DNA from 2 places in the Variovorax sp. 10N432 genome. Region 1 is predicted to be linked to the other one. Evidence: predicted binding sites of a transcription regulator. Region 1 holds the regulator's gene; the other holds the start of a gene.
What was found. The regulator FliA, encoded in region 1, starts transcription of late flagellar genes. The targets are predictions, from matches to a motif close to CTAAAGTTTNNNNNNNNNNNGCCGNTA.

Region 1 (14,050 bases):
CAGGCCAGGCCGTGCCCTCGGGCACGCCGATCCGGAACACGGCGGTGCGCGGGTCGCTCGCGGACTTGCCCGCGATCAGGAAGATCTTCTGGTCGCCAATGCGCGCGAGCGCGATGTTGGCGGTGTTCGAAGGCGTAGCCGCTTCGGTCATGGTCCACATGCCACTCGCGCTGCCGGGGGAGATCAGCCAGGTCTGCTGGTCAGCGGGCTGGCAGAGCTCGATCCGGGAGATGTTGGCGTCGTTGCAGCGCACCAGCTTCGTTCCCCCTGCCGAGATCTCGAACTGCGAGATGTCGGAGGTCTGGATCGTCGGGCCGACGTCGATGCCGAAGCGGTTGTAGACGCCATCGAGCGCCGCCTGCTGCGTTTCGAGCGCCCGCGAGGCCAAGAAGGGCTGGATCGCGAAGGCCTCGTTCGCCGACTGGGTCACGGCGAAGGGGAATGCGCCGATCACGGTGTCCTGGTTGAGATGAAAGCGCGCCGTGTTCGCCGCCGTGGCAATCCGGGCGGACTGGAACACATAGGTGCCAGCCTCATTCGCATCCGCGGCAAAGCTGCCGCTGACGACGGCATTGTTGCTGTCGGTCCAGCTGTAGGCGCCGGTGTCGAAGTTGAGCGCGAGGGTCTGCCGGCTGCCGTTGGTGGCGAAGGCCTTGTAGCTTCCGTTGCGCGCATCGCCGCCCGACACGGCGAACTGCAGCGACCTGGTGCTTGACGCATCGGCGCTTGCCGACGCGGTCACCGTGTAGGTGGCCGCCGAGGCGGTCTCGTTGACCAGCTGCGCGCTCCATTGGGTGGGCGTGCTGGCCAGGGCGTTGGCGGTGATGCCGGCCGGCGCACTGCTGCTGGTCCAGGAGACGTTCTGGCTCGGCGTGATCTCCACCTTGTCGCCGGGCTTCACGGCGTACAGGTCCGCGCTCTGGGCCGTCGCGGCCTGCCCGTTGATCTTCACCGAGGTGGTCAAGGCCGGCTTGGCGGCAAAGCCCGCCAGGCCTCCGCCGCCGCCGCCTCCACCGCCGCCACACGATGCCAAAGCCACCGCAGCCAGGATGCCTGCGGCAAGGTTCCACTTTCTCATTCGCTGGTCTCCACCAAGTTGTGTTGTTGTGTTTTCGAATGAAACACACTGTAACAAATTCTTGATGGCAAGCGCTGGCTGGCGGCCCCCCCGCCGCCCGGACGGAACCAGCCCCGATCAGAAGCTGTGGCGCAACCCGAGGTCGTACCCGTTCGAACTGCGGTCGGGCGCCGTGATCGAGCCGTTCAGGCCGACCGCCGAGCCGCCGCTGTTGCTCAGGTGCGAGTAGGTCGCATAGGCCACCGAGCGCTTCGAGAAACTGTAGACATAGCCCAGGGACAGCTTGCGCGCCGCCGGATCGCCGATGGCATCGGTGCCGTAGCGCGACCAGGCGAACTTGATCTGGTCGATGCCGACCGGCACGATGAAGCCGACCGCATAGCCGGTCGCGGTGACGGGCTGGAAGCTCTCGACCTTGTCGCGGTAGTAGCCGGCCGAGACCTCGACGATCTGGAAGTCGTAGCTGGCGCCGACATTGGTCGATCGGATGTCGCCGTTGGTCGGGGTCTGCTGGTAGTCGGTGAGGGCCGTCGCGACCGCGATCCCGAAGGGGCCCGAGCGCCAGCCCACGCGGCCGCTGAAGCCGGTGCCGTCGTCGGCGCCCGGCGTGTGCTTCTGGTTCTCGCCCATGAAGTACTGCACTTCGCCGAAGAAGCCGCCCAGGCCCGGCGGCAGGAAATAGCCCACCATGTTCGAGGCCCGGGGCGAAGTCGGCCCGGCGATCGAGCCGGCCTGCGGCTGGATCGTGCCGACGCCGTTGTTGTCGAAGGGATCGACGTCGGTGCGGTTGCGGTAGTGGGCCGTGAAATCGCGGCCCAGCCGCAGCTCGCCCCAGAGATCGAACAGGCTGATCGTGGAGCGACGGTTGAAGCTCAAGGCGTCGGCCGAGGTGACACCGCTCGCCTGGTTGTTGGTGTTGCCCGCGACCCCGGTGCCGGTGTCCAGACTGACGCCCGCTTCGAGCCAGAAGCCCGCCCCCAGGCCGCCGCCCAGATCCTCGATGCCGCGAAAGCCGAGGCGCGAGGCGGTGTTGCCGCTGCTGATCAGCTGGGTCTTGGTGGCGATGCTGCCGCTGCCGTAGGCCACCGCCGCGTCGGCCACGCCGAACAGCGTGACGCTGCTGCCGGTGACCGGGCCCTGCACCTGGCTCGTCTGGGCGAAGGCCGCTCCCGAGGCGCACAAGGCACTCCCCGCGATGGCCGCAAGACTGGCTCTGTTCATTGGGCTGCTCCTCTGCGCATTGCGCACCCGCTCCGCCGGCGATGATAGACGAGCGATGCGCACCGGAGGCGACGATTTCGCGCCTAGAGGATGTCCTTCAGCCGGGCCCGCAGCCGGCTGATCGCCTGGCTGTGCAGCTGGCAGACCCGGCTCTGGCTCACTTCGAGGATGGCGCCGATCTCGCGCAGGTTCAGCTCCTCCTCGTAGTACAGGTTGAGCAGCAGCTGGTCGCGCTCGGGCAGCGCCGAGATGGCATCGATCAGCTGGTGGCGGAAGCCGCTCTCCATCAGCTGCTCGAGCGGGTCGTCGCTCGCGCCCTGGCCCTTGCGCGCCTGTTGCGCATGCAGGTCGAGGAAGGGGTTCTCGGCCTCGCCCTTGGCGAAGTCCTCGACATAGACCAGCTGGCAGCCCTGGATCTCCTGCAGCAGCGACTGGTAGGCCTCGAGGTCGATCTTCATCTCCTTCGCGATCTCCCCTTCGGTGGGCGCCCGGCCGAGCCGGTGCTCGAGCGCATGGACCGCCTTCTCGACCGCCCGCGCCGACTGGCGCAGCCCGCGAGAGCCCCAGTCGCTCGCGCGCAGCTCGTCGAGCATGGCGCCACGGATGCGCTGGCTCACGAAGGTCTCGAACTGCGCGCCCTTGTTGTCCTGGTAGCGGCTCGATGCGTCCAGCAGGCCCAGCATGCCGGCCTGGATCAGGTCGTCGAGCTCGACGCTCGCGGGCAGCTTGGCGATCATCTGCAGCGCGATGCGCCGGACCAGCGGCTGGTGCTGCGCCAGCAGGTGAGACTTCTCAATGGTGCCCTGTGCGGTGTACACGTGCGCTCCTTCGTTGCATGTCGGTTGTTCGGTTCGCCGGCTCAGGCGATGGCGAAGCGCGCCGCGGCCATCGCACGGCCCCGCGGCAGCTCGACCCGCGGCCCGTGCGATGGCGGCGCCACGGCGCGGGCGGGACGGGCCGCGGGCGCACGCGTGCGCCAGGGCCAGCCGCCCATGTCGACCGCGACGCGGCGGAAGTCGACCGCCGCCGCGCTGGCCGGGAAGGCCTCGACCACGCTCTGGCGCAGCCGGCGGGCGTCCGCCAGATGCGGATCGGCGCGCACCCACCCGGCCGCTTCCAGCGACACCGCGAGGTAGCGGCTGCCGGTGCTCGCGAGGTTGGTGGTGATCTGCTGCGCCTCCTCGGGCCCGGCCACGCCGTCGACCAGGAAGCGCAGCTGCTTCAGTCCATGCGCATAGTGCAGGCGCTTGATGCCCGCGTACGCCGAAGTGATCGACGCGGCGTTCGGCTGCAGCACCAGCAGCAGCTCGTCGGCTGCCTGGGCCAGCGCCGACAGCCGGCCTTCGCCGTCGATCCGGGCGGCGATCAGCACCACGCCGCCGCGGCACAGCAGGCGCGGATCGATCTCGGCATGCCGGTCGCCGAGCGGCGCCGGCAGCACGCCGACACCGCAGCCGGCCCGGGCGATCGCGCCCTCGCAGGTCAGCCGCCGGTCGGCCACGTCGGCCAGGTCGCCGAGCGGATCGATCGCCCAGGCGGCGCAAATCGCCGCTGCCGTCCCGCCGTGTTCGTCGAGCACCAGCACGTCCCTGCCCTGCTGGACAAGGGCCGCGCCGAGGTTCATGGCGGCCTCCGTGGCGCCGCCGCCCGGGCCCATGGCCGCGACCGCGACGACGCGCGTGGGCGTATGGGCCAGCAGGCGCCGCAATCCGTCGGCCTGATCTGCAACCAGCTTGGTCATGTGCGGCTCCTCAACCTTGCGGCGCCAGCACCCGGGCCGGCTGCGTCGGCGCGGTGGACTCGGTGCCCAGGGCCTCGAGCAGCATGAAGAGCTTGCCCACGCCGACATACAGCGCGTTGCCGGTCAGCGGCCGGCTCGAGCGCGCCGGGCGGCCCGAGAGCTGGTTCAGCAGCACCCGCGTGCGGTCGGCCCACTCGCCCCTGGCCTGCAGCAGCCGCCACACGGTGGTGCCGACCTGGCCGGCGATCAGCAGCCGCTTCATCATGTCCGGATCGCCCAGTTCGCCCATGCCGCCGATCAGCTGCACGCCCTGGCGCAGCAGGCGGAAGCAGGGATCGGCCTCCGCCGCCCAGCCCTGCCATTGCGCGAGCTGCTGCGCGCTCACCTCGCTGCCGAGGTTCGACAGCAGGTAGCTCTGGGCCAGGATCTTCTGGCCGCGTGCATCGAGGACGCGGGTGACGACGCAGCGCAGCAGCGGCAGCGACTGGCGGTCGATCGTCGCCGAGGCGCCGAGGCGCAGCAGCACCTCGGCCTGTGCCTCGCATTGCAGCGCCGGCTTGCCGCGGAAGCTCACGGGGCGCGCCGGGCCGAATTCGAGGCCGAGCCGGGCCAGCTTGCCCGGCGCTTCGGTCACGGGGTCGATCACCGCCGTCGCGCCGGGCGCGCGCGCCAGCCAGCGCTGGCCCTGGGCCTGCCACTCGACCATCGACTCGGGCATCGGCAGGCGCGGCAGCACGTGCACCAGCGTGCGGCCGAGCGACTGTTGGCGCAACCACTGGACCTGGCGCAGCCCCGGCTTGCGCCGCGTCTCCGCGCCCCCGGCCACCGCCGCCGTCGACAGCCACTGGTTGGGCGCCGCCAGCGGCAGGCCGCTGCGATCCGACAGCAGCAAGCTGCCCTGGCATTCGTAGGCGTCGCCGCCCTCGTCGGATCGCAGGCCGACCTGGCCCGAGAGCGCCAGCACGTGCGTCTCGCAGCCGGCTGCGACCTCGCTGCGCGCCTGCACCATCAGGTCCTCCAGCACGGCCTTCTGGCCAACCGCCTCGTCACCCGCGTTGCGCCACAGCCGGCGTGCGCCCTCGAAGCCGATCTGGGCACCGGCCAGCGCGCCGGCCGCGGTCGCCAGTTCCTGGGCATCGTGCGCCATGGCGCGGATCAGGTTCTGGTATTGCAGCCGCAGCCGCTCGGCCTCGGCCTGCGCCTGCACGACCTGGGCCGACGGCGCCGCGCCCGCGGCGTCGTCCTGCATGTCGGCCTCGGCCGGCACGAACAGGGGGTTGTGGCGGCGCGGCTGGAACACGCTGTCGACCAGCTGCGCGCGGTCCGCCAGCATGAGGTTCTCGGGCACCTTCTGCCCGCTGGAGATGTAGTGCACCGGCAGCCGGTGGCGGATGACGGTGTCGATCAGCGCGCCGGGATGGGTGGCCTCGTCGACCTTGGTGAAGATGCAGCCCGCCAGCTCGTTGCCGCCACCGCCGTTGCGATAGGCATGCACCACCTCGTTGAGGGTGTCGCCGTGGCTGGTGGCGTTGAGCAGCAGCAGCCGCTTGACCGGGCGGTGGCTGTTGCACAGCATCGCGATCTGGTCCGACACCGAGCGGTCGCGCTGGCTCATGCCGACCGTGTCGATCAGCACCATGTGCTTGTCGCGCAGGTCCTGCAGCACCAGGTGCAGGTCGGCCGCATCCTTGACCGCGAACACCGGCACGTCGAGGATCTGGCCGTAGATGCGCAGCTGCTCGTAGGCGCCGATGCGGTAGCTGTCGGTGGTCACCAGGGCCAGCTTGTCGGCACCGAAGCGCATCACGCAGCGCGCCGCCAGCTTGGCGGTGGTGGTGGTCTTGCCGACCCCGGTCGGGCCCATGAGCGCATACACGCCGCCTTGCGCGAGCAGGGCGTCCTCGTCCTCGTGCACCGGCACCGCGCGAATCAGTTCGGCACGCGCGAAGGCCATGCCTTCGGCATAGCTCTGGCCGGTCGGGAGCTTCTCGAGCATGGCCTTCGACAGCTTGGCGCTGAAGCCGGCACCGAGCAAGGTGCGCAGCAGGCGGCCGCGCACCGGGTCCTGGCGCTGGCGGTCGTTCCAGACCACGCTGGCGAGCTGCTCCTCGAGCATGCCGCGCATCGAATGGAGCTCGTTCATGACCATGTCGGCCGGTGCGGGCGCAGCGGCGGGCGCGCGGGCCACGGGGGCGGCGGGCGCCGGCGCGACGGCCGGGGCGGCCACGGGCATCGCCATCGCCGGCAGCGCCGGCATTGCCGGGGCGACCGGCATCACCGGGGCGACCGGCGCTGCCGGCAGCGGCGCCCTGACAGGCACGACCGGCGCGGCACTCGCCACCGCCTGCGTCATCTCGCCTTCGACCATGGCGACGATCTCGACGCCCTCGGGTGTCGCGCGATGGTTCAGCACGATGGCTTCGGCACCGAGTGCCTCGCGGACCAGGCGCAGGGCTTCGCGGCTGGTCGCCGCGACGAATTTGCGGGCCGTGGTCCGCACGTCTGTAGACATGTTCAAACTCTTCCTCCGATGGTGGCGGTGATCTTGATGTTGCGAGAGTCAGGGATCTCCGCATGGGAGAGCACCTTGAGTTGCGGCAGGCTGCGGCGCAGGAAGCGCGACAGCAGCACGCGCAATGCGTGTTGGACGACCAGCACCGGCGCCAGGCCCATCTGCTCCTGGCGCACGATGGCGGCCTGCGCCTGGCGCAGCAGGTTGTCGGCCAGGCCGGGCTCGATGCCGCTGCTGCTGGTCATGGCCTGCTGCAGCACGCTGTCGAGCGAGCCGTCGAGCCCGATCACCTGCAGCTCGGCATCGCCCGGGAACAGCTGCTGCGTGATCGCGCGGCCCAGGGCCAGGCGGACCAGCGTCGTGAGTTCGGTCGCGTCCTTGACGGTCGGCGCATGCTCGGCCAGCACGTCGAGGATGGTGCGCATGTCACGGATCGGCACCTCTTCCCCGAGCAGGTTCTGCAGCACCTTGTGCAGCGTGCTCAGCGAGATCAGCTTCGGCACCAGGTCCTCGGTCAGCTTCGGCGCCGTCTTGGCGATCTGGTCGAGCAGCTGCTGCACTTCCTGGCGGCCCAGCAGCTCGGCGGCATGGGTCTGGATCAGGTGGTTGAGGTGGGTCGCCATCACGGTGCAGGCATCGACCACCGTGTAGCCGTGGATCTGCGCCTGCTGGCGCAGGTTGCCGTCGATCCACACCGCCGGCAGGCCGAAGGCCGGGTCCTGGGTCGGCGTGCCGGGCAGGCTGCCCGTGACCTGTCCCGGGTTGATCGCCATCCACTGGTTCGGGAAGGCCTCGCCGCGCCCGATCTCCACCCCCTTCAGGCTGATGACATAGGTGTTCGGCTTGATCTCGAGGTTGTCGCGGATGTGAACCACCGGCACCAGGAAGCCGATCTCCTGCGCGATCTTCTTGCGGATGCTCTTGATGCGGCCGAGCAGCTCGCCCTGCTGCGACTGGTCGACCAGCGGGATCAGCCGGTAGCCGACCTCCATGCCGAGCGGATCGACCAGCGCGATGTCGTCCCAGCTGGCTTCGGCCGCCTCGGGGGCTGCCGGCAGCGCGGCCTGGGCCGCGGCGGCGGCTTTTTCGGCCGCCTGCTTCGGCTTGCGCTTGAGCAGGTTGTGGCCGAGCCAGGCGAGGCCGCCGGCGATGAGCAGGAAAGCCAGGTTCGGCATGCCCGGGATCAGGCCCATCAGGCCGATGATGCCGGCGGTCAGGAACAGCACCTGCGGGTTGGAGAACAGCTGGCCCGTGAGCTGGCTGCCGACGTCCTCGTCGGTGGTCACGCGCGAGACGATCACGCCGGCCGCGGTCGAGATCACCAGCGCCGGGATCTGCGCCACCAGGCCGTCGCCGATCGCCAGCAGCGTGTAGGTCTTGCCGGCGGTCGAGAAGTCGAGCCCGTGCTGCGCCACGCCGACCACCAGGCCGCCGATGATGTTGATGACCATGATCAGCAAGCCCGCAACCGCGTCGCCGCGCACGAACTTGCTGGCGCCGTCCATCGAGCCGTAGAAGTCGGCCTCCTGCGCGACTTCGGTGCGGCGCTTGCGGGCGATGTCCTCGCCGATCAGCCCGGCGTTGAGGTCGGCGTCGATCGCCATCTGCTTGCCGGGCATGGCGTCGAGCATGAAGCGCGCGCCGACCTCGGCGATCCGGCCCGCACCCTTGGTGATCACCATGAAGTTGATCAGCACCAGGATGATGAAGACCATCACGCCGACCGCGAAGTTGCCGCCGACCAGGAAGTGGCCGAAGGCCTCGATCACCTTGCCGGCGGCATCGGGGCCGGTGTGGCCGTGCATCAGCACCACGCGGGTGGAGGCCACGTTGAGCGACAGCCGCAGCAGGGTCGAGAACAGCAGCACGGCGGGGAAGGCGGCGAAGTCGAGCGCCTTCATGGTGTACATGCTGACCAGCAGCACCATCACCGACAGCGCGATGTTGAAGGTGAACAGCAGGTCGAGCAGGAAGGCCGGCAGCGGCAGCACCATCATGCTCAGGATCATGATGATGAGAATCGGCCCGGCCAGTCCCTTGAACTGGTTGCCGGAGAAGAACTGCGTCGGCAGACGCATCAGGTTGGTCATCGCGTTCATACGGGCACGGTGTATTGAAGTTCGTCAGGAACGGCGACGTCGGTCGGCATGCGCGGCGCCTCGCCGCCTTCGGATTTCCAGCGCTTGAGCTGATAGACCCAGGCCAGCACCTCGGCCACGGCGGTGTAGAGGCCCGAGGGAATCTCGTCGCCCAGGCGGGTGTGCTTGTAGAGCGCCCGCGTGAGCGGCGGCGCCTCGAGGATCGCGACCTTGTTGTCGGCCGCGATCTCGCGGATGCGCTGCGCCACCAGGTCGGTGCCCTTGGCCACCACGCGCGGGGCGCGCATGGCGCCGTCGATGTACTTCAGCGCGACCGCGAAATGGGTCGGGTTGGTGACCACGATGTCCGCCTTCGGCACCTCGGCCATCATCCGGCGCTTGGCGATCGCCTGCTGCTGGCGGCGGATCTGGGCCTTGATGTGCGGGTCGCCTTCGCTTTCCTTGTGCTCCTGGCGCACGTCCTCGCGCGACATGCGCAGTTTCTTGTAGTAGGTCCAGAGCTGCCAGGGCACGTCGACCAGCGCCACCAGCACCAGCGCCGCCGCGATCAGGGCGCAGCTGCGCCCGACCAGCATGATGGTGTGCGGCAAGGCGGTCGACTCGGGCTGGCCGAGCAGCGCCATGACGTGCTCGAGGTCATCCATGATGACCAGGTAGGCGACGCCGCCGATCAGCAGCGACTTGGCGAGTGCCTTGATCAGCTCGGCCAGCGACTGGGTCGAGAACATGCGCGCGATTCCGGCCAGCGGGTCGAGCTTGCCGAAGTTCGGCGAGACCGCCTTGCCCGACAGCAGCCAGCCGCCGAGCATCATCGGCGCCACCACCGCGGCCACCACCATCATGGCGAACAGGGGGGCCATCGCCAGCAAGGTCTGCATCACCATCCAGGCGGTGCGGGCCAGCATCTGCTGGGGCTCGTAGGCGATGCCGCGCTCGAACTGCAGGCCGCGGCGCAAGGCGGCGCTGAGGGTGGCGCCGAGCGACTCGGCGGTGAACCAGAGCCCGCCGATGGCCGTCGACAGCATCACCAGCGTGGTCAGCTCGCGGGAGCGGGCCACATTGCCTTCCTCGCGCGCCTTTTCGAGGCGCCGCTCGGAGGCGGGTTCCGTTTTTTCGAGATCGCTTTCCTCAGCCATTCATGCTCCTGGAGCAGCAGGCGAGAAACGCCTGCACATGACTGATTATTCGATTCGGAGGGCCGGAACAATCGCCCGATCAAGAGCGCAATCGCCCTCCTTCTCGCTCGATCGAGGCCTCAGAAGCCAAGGCTCTCCAGCAGATCGTCGACCTGCGACTGGTCGGCCACCGCATCGGGATTGCCGGGCACGATCTGCGGGCCGTTCTGCAGGCTGTTGCTGACGATCTCCTGCCGCTTCTCGGCCGGCGAGTTGTCGATCAGCACCTGCAGCAGCTGGGTCTCGACGTCGTTGACCACTTCCATCATCTTCTTGATGACCTGGCCCGTCAGGTCCTGAAAGTCCTGCGCCATCAGGATTTCCATCAGCTGCGAGTTGATGGCATTGGTCTTCTGCGGCACGTCCTGCAGGAAGCCGCGCGTGTCCATCACGAGCTCGCGCGCATGGTCGAGCTCGATCGGGTCGGCGAACCACTCGTCCCAGCGCTTGCTCAGGCCCTTGGCGTCGCTCGCCAGCCCCTCCTGCAGCGGCTGCGCGACATCGATGGCATTGAGCGCGCGATGGGCCGCCCGCTCGGTGGTCGCGGCGACGTAGGCCAGCCGGTCGCGCGCATCGGGAATGGCCTGCGCCGCCTTGGCGACTTCCTTGTCGAGGCCCAGCTCGCGCAGTCCTTCGCGCAACTGACGCGTCAACTGCCCGATGCGGCCCAGCAACTCTTCAGCGGTGTTCCCTTGTTCGGCGTCGAACGCGTTCTTGCTCATGGCCTCACCCCTTCGCCAGTTTTTCGAAGATCTTGGTGATCTTCTCTTCGAGCGTGGCGGCCGTGAAAGGCTTGACCACATAGCCGTTCGCGCCGGCCTGGGCCGCCGCGACGATGTTTTCCTTCTTGGCTTCGGCCGTGACCATCAGCACCGGCAGCTTGCCCAACTCGGGATCGGCGCGAATGTTCTGCAGCATGGTCAGGCCGTCCATGTTGGGCATGTTCCAGTCCGACACCACGAAGCCGAAACTGCCGCCGCGCAGTTTCTCGAGGCCGGCGGCGCCGTCCTCCGCTTCATCGACGTTGAGGAACTCGAGCTCCTTCAACAGGTTGCGCACGATGCGGCGCATGGTCGGGAAGTCATCCACGACCAGGATCTTGATGCTCTTGTCAATCACGTTTCTCTCCACTCAAACAGTTCGTTGTCAAACCCGATTCGTGCGCGCACCGAAGGTGCGCAGGTGCGCCAGCACGCGGCGCGCCATCTCGCCCAGCGGCGCCACCTCGTCGGCCGCGCCGATCGCGATGGCTTCCTTCGGCATACCGAAGACGACGCAGCTCGCCTCGTCCTGGGCGAAGGTGTGGGCGCCGGCGCGCTTCATGCGCAGCAGCCCCTCGGCGCCGTCCTTGCCCATGCCGGTGAGGATCATTCCGATCGCGTTCTTGCCGGCATGCCTGGCGGCCGAGTCGAACAGCACGTCGATCGAAGGGCGGTGCCGGTTCACCGGCGGCTCCTGGTCGAGATGCGCCACATAGTTGGCGCCGCTGCGGCCGAGCGACAGGTGGAAGCCACCCGGCGCGATGTAGGCATAGCCCGGCAGCACCCGCTCGCCGTGCTCGGCTTCCTTGACCGTGATGCGGCACAGGCCGTCGAGCCGCTGGGCGAAGGACTTGGTGAAGCCCGAGGGCATGTGCTGCGCGATCAGGATTGCGGGACTGTCCGGCGGCAGCGGCTGCAGCACCTCGCGGATCGCCTCGGTGCCGCCGGTGGAGGCGCCGATGATGATCAGCTTCTCGGTGCTCAGCAACGGGCTGCGCAGCAGTGCCTCGGGCGCGTGCTCGCCCGCCGGCCGGGCCGACGCGGCATGCCGCGACGGCAGCAGCCGTGCACTGGCGGCGGTGCGGATCTTGGCGGCGATCAGCTCGGTGTAGTTGAGCAGGCCGTCGCGCACGCCCAGCCGCGGCTTGGTCACGAAGTCGATCGCGCCCAGTTCGAGCGCGCGCAGCGCGATCTCCGACCCGCGCTCGGTCAGCGACGACACCATCACCACCGGCATCGGCCGCAGCCGCATCAGCTTCTCGAGGAACTCGAGGCCGTCCATGCGCGGCATCTCGACGTCCAGCGTCAGCACGTCTGGGTTGGTGACCTTGATGAGGTCGCGCCCCACCAGCGGATCGGCGGCCGTTCCCACCACCGTCATGTCCGGCTGGCTGTTGATGATTTCGGTCATCACGCTGCGTATCAACGCCGAGTCGTCGACGCACAGCACCTTGATCTTGTTCGCGCTCACCAGCTTCCTTTGCTTCTGGCCCACGGCGGGCTCTCGCCGACCGGGCCGTTGGTTTTGCGCAGGTCGAGCGCCGGTCGCGGCAGGGCCATGCGCAGCAGCTCGCCCTCCTCGCGCTGGATCGCCTGCACGTCGTTCTGCCCCCGCAGCTTGCGCACCACCGCCTTGCCGCTCGCCGGCATGAAGCAGACGCGGCGCGCATGCTGGCCGCGCAGGTCCTGGGCCGCGACGCTGATGCGTTCGGACTTGAGGTAGCGCAGCACGAAATCGGCATTGCGGTCGCCGATGTTGAGGGTCGTCATGTTGGCCAGCACCGCGGCGCCGCCGAACACCTTGGCCTGCAGCCGCTCGCGCCGGGCGCCGGAGCGGATCAACTCGCGGATCAGCACGTCCATCGCGTAGGCGCCGTAGCGCATCGACTCGGTGGCGTCGCGGGCGACCGAGTCGCCCTCCTCCGGCAGCATGAAGTGGTTCATGCCGGCGACGCCGTTGTCGGTGTCGAGGATGCAGGCCGACACGCACGACCCCAGCACCGTGGTCAGCACCGTGTCGGTGGTGGTCACGAAGTACTCGGAAGGCAGCAGCTTGACTGCCATGCTGCCGACGTCGCGGTCGAAATAGTGATGGTTGGCCAGCGACCCCGGCACGACAGCATTCATGGCACCCCTGCCTTGCCCTTTGCGCGCGCCAGCTCGTACACCGTCTGCCCGAGCGGCCTGAAGGTCTGGTTGACCAGCGAGGCGTTCTCCGAATGGCCCGCGAACAGCAGGCCGTTGGTCTTCAGCAGCGGCGCGAAGCGGTCGAGCACCTTCTTCTGCGTCGGCTTGTCGAAATAGATCATCACGTTGCGGCAGAAGATCGCATCCAGCGGCTCCTTGACCGACCAGGACGGGTCGAGCAGGTTGAGGCGCGAGAACTTCACCAACTGCGCGACCTCGGGGCGGATGCGCACCTTGCCGGCATTCGACCCGGTGCCCTTGTTGAAGAAGCGGCGCAGCCGCTCGGGCGACAGCGCCTTGACCTGATCGGCGGTGAAGACGCCCGCCTGGGCCTTGGCCAGCACCGCGGTGTCGATGTCGGTCGAGATCACCCGGGCCGCGTTGGCCTTGTCGCCCAGCGCCTCGATCAGCGTGATCGCGATCGAATAGGGCTCCTCGCCGGTCGAGGCCGCCGAGCACCAGATCGTGACCGGCTCCCTGGCCTTGCGCACGTGCTCGGCCAGCACCGGGAAGTGGTGCGCCTCGCGGAAGAACGACGTCAGGTTGGTGGTCAGCGAATTGATGAACGACTGCCACTCGTCGCCGTCCTGGCGCGACTCCAGCAACTCGAGGTAGGAGGAGAACTCCGGCAGCCGCAGCTCGCGCAGCCGGCGCGACAGGCGGCTGTAGACCATCTGCCGCTTCTGCTCGCCCAGCGCGATCCCGGCCCGCCGATGGATCATCGCGCGGACCTTCGAGAAATCGCTGTCGGTGAAGAGAAATTCGGTGCTCACGGTGGACGTCGGTGCCTGGGTCTCAATGTACATAGCGAGCTTCTTTTCCAATGGTTCGATCAACGGGACAAATACCTTGCTGCTCGCGCTGCATCAGCTTGCGTCGTGGGCGTCGGCTTCCTGGGACCAGACCATCGCCGCCAGGTGCGCTGCGTTGACCTGGCCCGATCCCACGAACAGGGCCTCCGACAGCCGGGCGGCCTGGGCGGCGTCGGTTTCGCAGGCCTCCGCCAGCGCGAGGAAGGGCGCATAGACGCCTTCGCGCGCCAGGATCGCCTGCTGCACCGACCCCGCGAGCTGCACCTTGGCGAGCACCTCCGTCATCGGCACGCCGAGCAGTTGGTCGATCAAGGAGAACATGCCGACCACGAAGAGGTTGTCGGCCTCGCCGGGCGGCAGCATCCCCTGGCCCATCAGCTCGACGAAGCGGCCGCGCGTGATCGCCTTCTTGGTCATGAACGGCGCCGCGGCCCGGTTGCTGGTGGCCAGCAGCACGGACAGCC
Region 2 (5,770 bases), on a different contig from region 1:
CATCGGGACCGACCTGCAGGTTGCCGACGCGGGTGTAGGCCTCGCCGCCGCCGGGCGCCTGGACCACCAGCCAGCCCTCGCCGCGCACCGCGACGTCGAGGTCGCGGCCGGTCTCGGTCAGGGGCCCGTGCGAGAAGTCGGCGCCGGGCGTCGTCGCGGTGACGAAAGCCCGCGTCGGCGCCTCCTCGCCCACCACCGGCACCGCGCGGAAGGTGTTGATCTGCGCCCGGAAACCCGGGGTCGAGACGTTCGCCATGTTGTTGGCGACCGAGGCCTGCTGCTCCATGGCCTGCTTGGCGCCGCTCATCGCGACATACAACATTCGATCCACTGTGTGCTCCTGGTGTTGAGAGGCTGCGTCTGCTCGGAACCCCGCGTCAGCGGATGTTCATCAGCGTCTGCATGACCTGGTCCTGCGTCTTCACGGTCTGTGCGTTGGCCTGGTAGTTGCGCTGCGCGACGATCAGGTTGACCAGCTCGGCGGTCAGGTCGACGTTGGAGGACTCCAGCGCACCCGCGGCCAGCGAGCCCTGCTTGGTGCCTTCGCCCGGCGTGCTGGTGAGGGCCGCGCCCGAGGCCTGGGTCTCGGCGTACATGTTGTCGCCCTTGGGCTCGAGGCCGTTCGGGTTCGCGAAGGAGGAAAGCACCACCTGGCCCAGCAGCTTGGACTGCTCGTTGGAGAACTTGCCGGTGATCGTGCCGTCCGGATTGACCGAGAAGGACGTCAGCACGCCGGAGGTGTAGCCGTCCTGGCTCAGCTTGCTCATGCCGTTGGCGGTGCCGAACTGCGTGGTGCCCGAGAGGTCTAGCTTGATGTTGACCGGCGACGATCCGTTCGGGAAGGTCATGGCCGGCAGGGTGATCGCGCCGCTCGCAGGCGCGGTGAGGTTGCCGTTGGTGTCGAAGGTCATGCCGGGCGCGGCGCCGGAGATCGGGGCGCCGGCGTTGAGCGGCACGCCGTCGGCCGTGGCGTAGACGTCCCACGCGTTGGCGGCGGTCTTCACGAAGTAGACCGACAGGTCGTGCGCGTTGCCGAGCGAGTCGTAGACCGGGCCGGCGGCGTTGGAGTAGTTGAAGGTGGCCGAATCGGTCGGGTTGAACGGCGTCTTGGTCGGCACCGTGCTGCGGGCGTCGAGGTTGAACTCGGCGTCGACGCCGGTGGTCGCGTTCGGCGTCATGGCCTGGGTCGGGATCTGGATCGCCGCCGGCGTGCCGCCGTTGATGCCGCCGCTGGCATTGACGCCGTAGCCGGTCAGGCGCAGCCCGTTGGCGTTGACGATGTAGCCGTCCTTGTCCTTGGTGAACTGGCCGTTGCGGGTGTACATGATCTCGCCGCTGGTGCTGGCCATGCGGAAGAAGCCGTCGCCGCTCAGGATCGCGACGTCCAGCGGACGGCTGCTGCTCTGGGTCACGCCCTGCGTGAAGTTCTGCACCACGCCCGACACCGAGGCGCCGAGCCCGATCCGCGAACCGGCATAGATGTCCTGAAAAGTCGCGGCCGCGGACTTGAAGCCGATGGTGCCGGAGTTGGCGATGTTGTTGCCGATCACATCGAGGTTCGCGGCGGCCACGCCGAGCCCGCTGACGCCCTGGGAAAAGCTCATGATGAATCCTTGTTTCGAAGCAATGAAGAAAAGAGAAGCACGCTGCGCCTCAGAGGAACATGCGCACGTCGGACAGCGCGATGCTCTGGCCCGACGCCAGTTCGAGCGTGACGCCGGTCGCACCCTGCTTGACCGCCGCGACCTGCGCGAAGGTCAGTGCCGTGGCTTCCACGGCCGTGCCGCCGTTGCTGGCGGCCACGGTGAACTTGTAGCTGCCCGCGGGCACCACGTTTCCGGCGTCGTCCTTGCCGTCCCAGGTGACGGCGTTGACGCCTTCGGTCATGCCGCCGGCCTCGATCGTGCGCACGGTCTTGCCCGAGGCGTCGACGATCTTGATCTCGACATCGGCGGCCGTTCCCGGCAGCTGGACCGCGAACGCCTGGACGGCCGGGTCCTTGCCCTCTTCCGCCACCTTGGTCGCGAGCGTGTTGCCCGGCGACAGCACGTTGTAGCCAATCAGCGAGGCCGCCTGCAGCACCTGGTTGGAGCCGGTCTGGCTCACCAGGCCCGACAGCGTGCTGTTGAGCTTCTCGATGCCGCTCACCGTGCTCATCTGCGCCAGCTGCGAGGTCAGCTCGGCGTTCTCCATCGGATTGAGCGGGTCCTGGTTGTTGAGCTGCGTCACCAGCAGCTTCAGGAAGCGCTGCTCGCTGTCGGAGTTGGAGACGCTGGCGGTGCTGGCCGCTGCGCTGGCCGCGTTGGCGCCGGAGATCGAGGAGGTGTCGGTGATGGCCATGGAATCTTTCTGCTGTGTTGTTACTGGCCGATGGTCAGTGTCTTGACCATCAGCGTCTTGGCGGTGTTGAGGACCTCGACATTGGCCTGGTAGCTGCGCGAAGCCGAGATCATGTTGGTCATCTCCTCGACCACGTTGACGTTCGGCATCGCGACATAGCCGTCGGCGTTGGCATGCGGGTTCTTGGGGTCGAAGAGCATCTTGGCGGGCGAGGTGTCCTCGATCACGCCGGCGACCTTGACGCCGCCGATGTCCTGCCCGCCCGAGCCCGCGACCTCGAACACCACCTGCTTGGCGCGGTAAGGCTGGCCGTCGGGGCCGGCCACGCTCTCGGCGTTGGCGAGGTTGCTGGCGGTCACGTTCATGCGCTGCGATTGCGCGGCCATGGCGGAACCCGCCACGTTGAAGATGTTCATGGAAGCGCTGGGAAGCGGCATTTCGTTCTTTCTTCTGGCTGCCGCTTACTGCTGCACAGCCGACAGCAGCGACTTGATCTTGGCGTTGATCACCGTCAGGTTCGACTCGTAGCGCAGCGCGTTGTCGGCGAAGTTGATGCGCTCGGCATCCATCTCGACCGTGTTGCCGTCGATGCTCGACTGGCTGGGCACGCGGTAGAGCAGGTCCTGGTCGGGCATCGATTTCGACTCGCCGGCCAGGTGGCGCGACGAGGTCGTGGCGAGCGCGAAGGACTGCGACTGCCGGCCCTGCTCCACCGCCTGCGTCAGCCGGCTGGCGAAGTCGAAGTCACGCGCCTTGTAGTTCGGCGTGTCGGCGTGGGCGATATTGGCCGCCAGCACTTCCTGGCGCTGGGCCCGGAGATTGAGGGCTTCGCGGTTGAAGGCGAGCGCCGCATCGAGCTTGTCGATCATGGGGTTCCATCGGTTGACGTCGCGTCCGCACAAGACGGCATGGCGACAGATGGAAAGCGAGTCTATGCATGCATCGCGTTCGCAATGGGCTGAACAAAGGGGGTTTTCGCCAGCACTTCGCGACTTCGCGACGTGGGCTCGATTCCTAGAATCTCCTGGCGCCGGTGTCCGTCCCCCTTCTGTCTTCCACCCGCGCTTGCCGAGGCTTCCCCATGCAACACCGCTTCTGCAGCACCCGCTTGCTGCGCATCGCAATCCCCGCCCTGGTGGCCATGGCGGGCGCCAACGGCGCCGCGGCGCAGCAGCTGCCGGAAGCGGCCCGGGCCGCGATCGAAGGCCTGCTGCAGAGGCAGTCCAACGGACTGCCCGGCAAGCCCAGCTTCAGCACCAAGGCCACCGCCGCACTGCCGCCCTGCGACGACTACGAGGCTTTCCTGCCCAATGGAGCGACGCCCCGGGGCCGGATCTCCATCGGCCTGCGCTGCCGCGGTGACAAGCCCTGGACCCGCTTCGTGCCGGTCCAGGTGGCCATCGAGGGCCGCTACTACGTCGCGGCGCGCGCGATCGAGGCCGGCCAGACCCTGGGCGAGGCCGACGTCACCGAGCGCAGCGGCGACCTCGGCGACCTGCCGCGCTCGGTGGTCACGGAGGCTTCGGCGCTGCAGGGCGTGGTGGCCACCAACCGGATCGCCGCCGGCGCGCCGCTGCGCAAGGAGTCGATGCGCGGCGTGGTCGCGATCCAGCAGGGCCAGACCGTGCAACTGGTGGCCCAGGGCCCCGGATTCACGATCAGCACCGAGGGCAAGGCCCTGACCCGGGCCGAGGTCGGCGCCACCGTCCAGGCCAAGACCCGCGACGGCCGCCTGCTGACCGGCGTTGCGACCGAGGACGGCCAGATCCGGCTCGCCCAATAGGGCCACCGGGCTGCCGCCCCCCATGGTTTTCCAGCTAGGGCGCCGCCCGCAATTTGTGCAAACTCCGACCTAAAGTTCTGGCTGCGTCCGCCGATATACGGGTCAGCCCTTTGAGGAACCATCTTGAAAATCGATCCATCCGGCCTCCCGGCCACGCCCCAGAGCCGCCCGACCAAGGCGCAAGCCGCCGCCGCGAGCGGCGTCGATGGCGCTGCGGCGCCCGCCACGGACGGTGCCCAGCCCATGGGCCAGGTCCGCACCCTGCCCGGCACGCCCGGCGGCGACTTCGACGCCGCCCGGGTCGCGGCGATCCGCGAGGACATCCGCGCCGGCCGCTATCAAATCCACCCCGACCGCATCGCCGACGGCCTGCTGGCCAGCGTGCGCGACCTGCTCGATCCGGAAGCCAAGCCATGAACACGATGCTGCTCTACCTGCATGCCGAGAAGACCTGCGTCGAGGAATTCCTCGCCGTGCTGGACCAGGAAGAACAAGCCATGGCCAACGCCCGCTTCAGCGAGCTGACGGCGATCACCGACGAGAAGATCGCCCTGCTGGACCGGATGGCCACGCTGGACCGCCAGCGCGAAACCGCGCAGGTCGCACTGGGCTTCGAACCCGGCCCCGCCGGCGCCGAAGCCGCAGCGGCGGCCGCCGGCGAAGCCACGCGCCAGGCCTGGACCGCCCTGCTGGCACTGGCCGAGGACGCCAAGGCGCGCAACATGCGCAATGGCTCGATGGTCCACACGCACCTCGACTTCACCCAGCGCGCGCTGCATTTCCTGCAATCGAGCGTGCAGTTGTTCTACGGCCCCGATGGGGTGCGCAAGACCGCCGGCGGCGGCAACCGCCTCGCCCTCGGCTGAAGCCTTCTCGGCGCCCTCCGCGGGCGCCGATTCACTTGTTGGGGTTGAGCAGGGCCTTCTCGCCGGTCGCGTGGCGCGAATAGACGGCGATCTGCGCCAGGTCCAGCGCCTCGACCAGCGAGAGTTCCGCCGTGTAGTGGCTGGCGAAGGTGGTCTTGAGCTCGGCCGCCACCCGCGCCTTGAGCTTCGCGGCGCCCTCGGGCCCGATCTTCTGCAGGAACGGGAACAGCAGCCAGCCCCCCATGCCCCAGGTCATGCCGAAACCGCGCGTGAACTCGGTCGGGCCACGGTCGAGGCCGCCGTAGATGTAGACCTGCTTGTGGGTGCTGGAGCCGTAGCGGCTGTATTCGGTGGCGGTCTTGTTCAGTGCCGCTTCCATGCAGGTCAGGATTTGCCCGGCCAGCTTGCCGCCGCCGATGGCGTCGAAGGCCAGGGTGGCGCCGGTGGCGACCAGCGCATCGGTCAGGTCCTGCATGAAGGTCGGCGAAGTGGCGTTGCAGACGTACTTCGCGCCGAGGCCGCGCAGGATGTCTTCCTGCTCCTTCTTGCGCACGATGTTGACGAGCGGGATGCCGTCCTGCAGGCAGATCCTGTTCAGCATCTGCCCCAGGTTGGACGCGGCGGCGGTGTGGACCAGGGCCTTGTGGCCCTCCCGCCGCATGGTCTCGACCATGCCGAGCGCGGTCAGCGGGTTGACGAAGGCGGACGCGCCCTCGGCCGGCGTCTGGCCTTCGGCCAGCGGCATGCACTGGGCGGCGGCGATCGTGCGGTACTGCGTGTA

Region 2: flgM (flagellar biosynthesis anti-sigma factor FlgM) is a predicted target of FliA. The motif match lies at 4,193-4,219, and genes of this name have one in related genera.

The regions. Positions count from the first base shown of each region.
Region 1 is NZ_JBFTHX010000024.1:39,932-53,981, reverse strand. It holds gene AC1DF3_RS24625 (hypothetical protein) at 1-1,078, opposite strand, end outside; gene AC1DF3_RS24620 (porin) at 1,196-2,299, opposite strand; gene AC1DF3_RS24615 (RNA polymerase sigma factor FliA) at 2,383-3,117, opposite strand; gene AC1DF3_RS24610 (MinD/ParA family ATP-binding protein) at 3,159-4,040, opposite strand; gene flhF (flagellar biosynthesis protein FlhF) at 4,051-6,552, opposite strand; gene flhA (flagellar biosynthesis protein FlhA) at 6,555-8,651, opposite strand; gene flhB (flagellar biosynthesis protein FlhB) at 8,648-9,787, opposite strand; gene cheZ (protein phosphatase CheZ) at 9,907-10,548, opposite strand; gene cheY (chemotaxis response regulator CheY) at 10,553-10,942, opposite strand; gene AC1DF3_RS24580 (protein-glutamate methylesterase/protein-glutamine glutaminase) at 10,973-12,058, opposite strand; gene cheD (chemoreceptor glutamine deamidase CheD) at 12,055-12,714, opposite strand; gene AC1DF3_RS24570 (CheR family methyltransferase) at 12,711-13,580, opposite strand; gene AC1DF3_RS24565 (EAL and HDOD domain-containing protein) at 13,641-14,050, opposite strand, start outside.
Region 2 is NZ_JBFTHX010000033.1:54,322-60,091, reverse strand. It holds gene AC1DF3_RS28320 (flagellar basal body rod protein FlgF) at 1-331, opposite strand, end outside; gene flgE (flagellar hook protein FlgE) at 378-1,604, opposite strand; gene AC1DF3_RS28310 (flagellar hook assembly protein FlgD) at 1,654-2,340, opposite strand; gene flgC (flagellar basal body rod protein FlgC) at 2,361-2,756, opposite strand; gene flgB (flagellar basal body rod protein FlgB) at 2,802-3,209, opposite strand; gene flgA (flagellar basal body P-ring formation chaperone FlgA) at 3,422-4,123, shown strand; gene flgM (flagellar biosynthesis anti-sigma factor FlgM) at 4,247-4,540, shown strand; gene AC1DF3_RS28285 (flagella synthesis protein FlgN) at 4,537-4,989, shown strand; gene AC1DF3_RS28280 (zinc-binding dehydrogenase) at 5,021-5,770, opposite strand, start outside.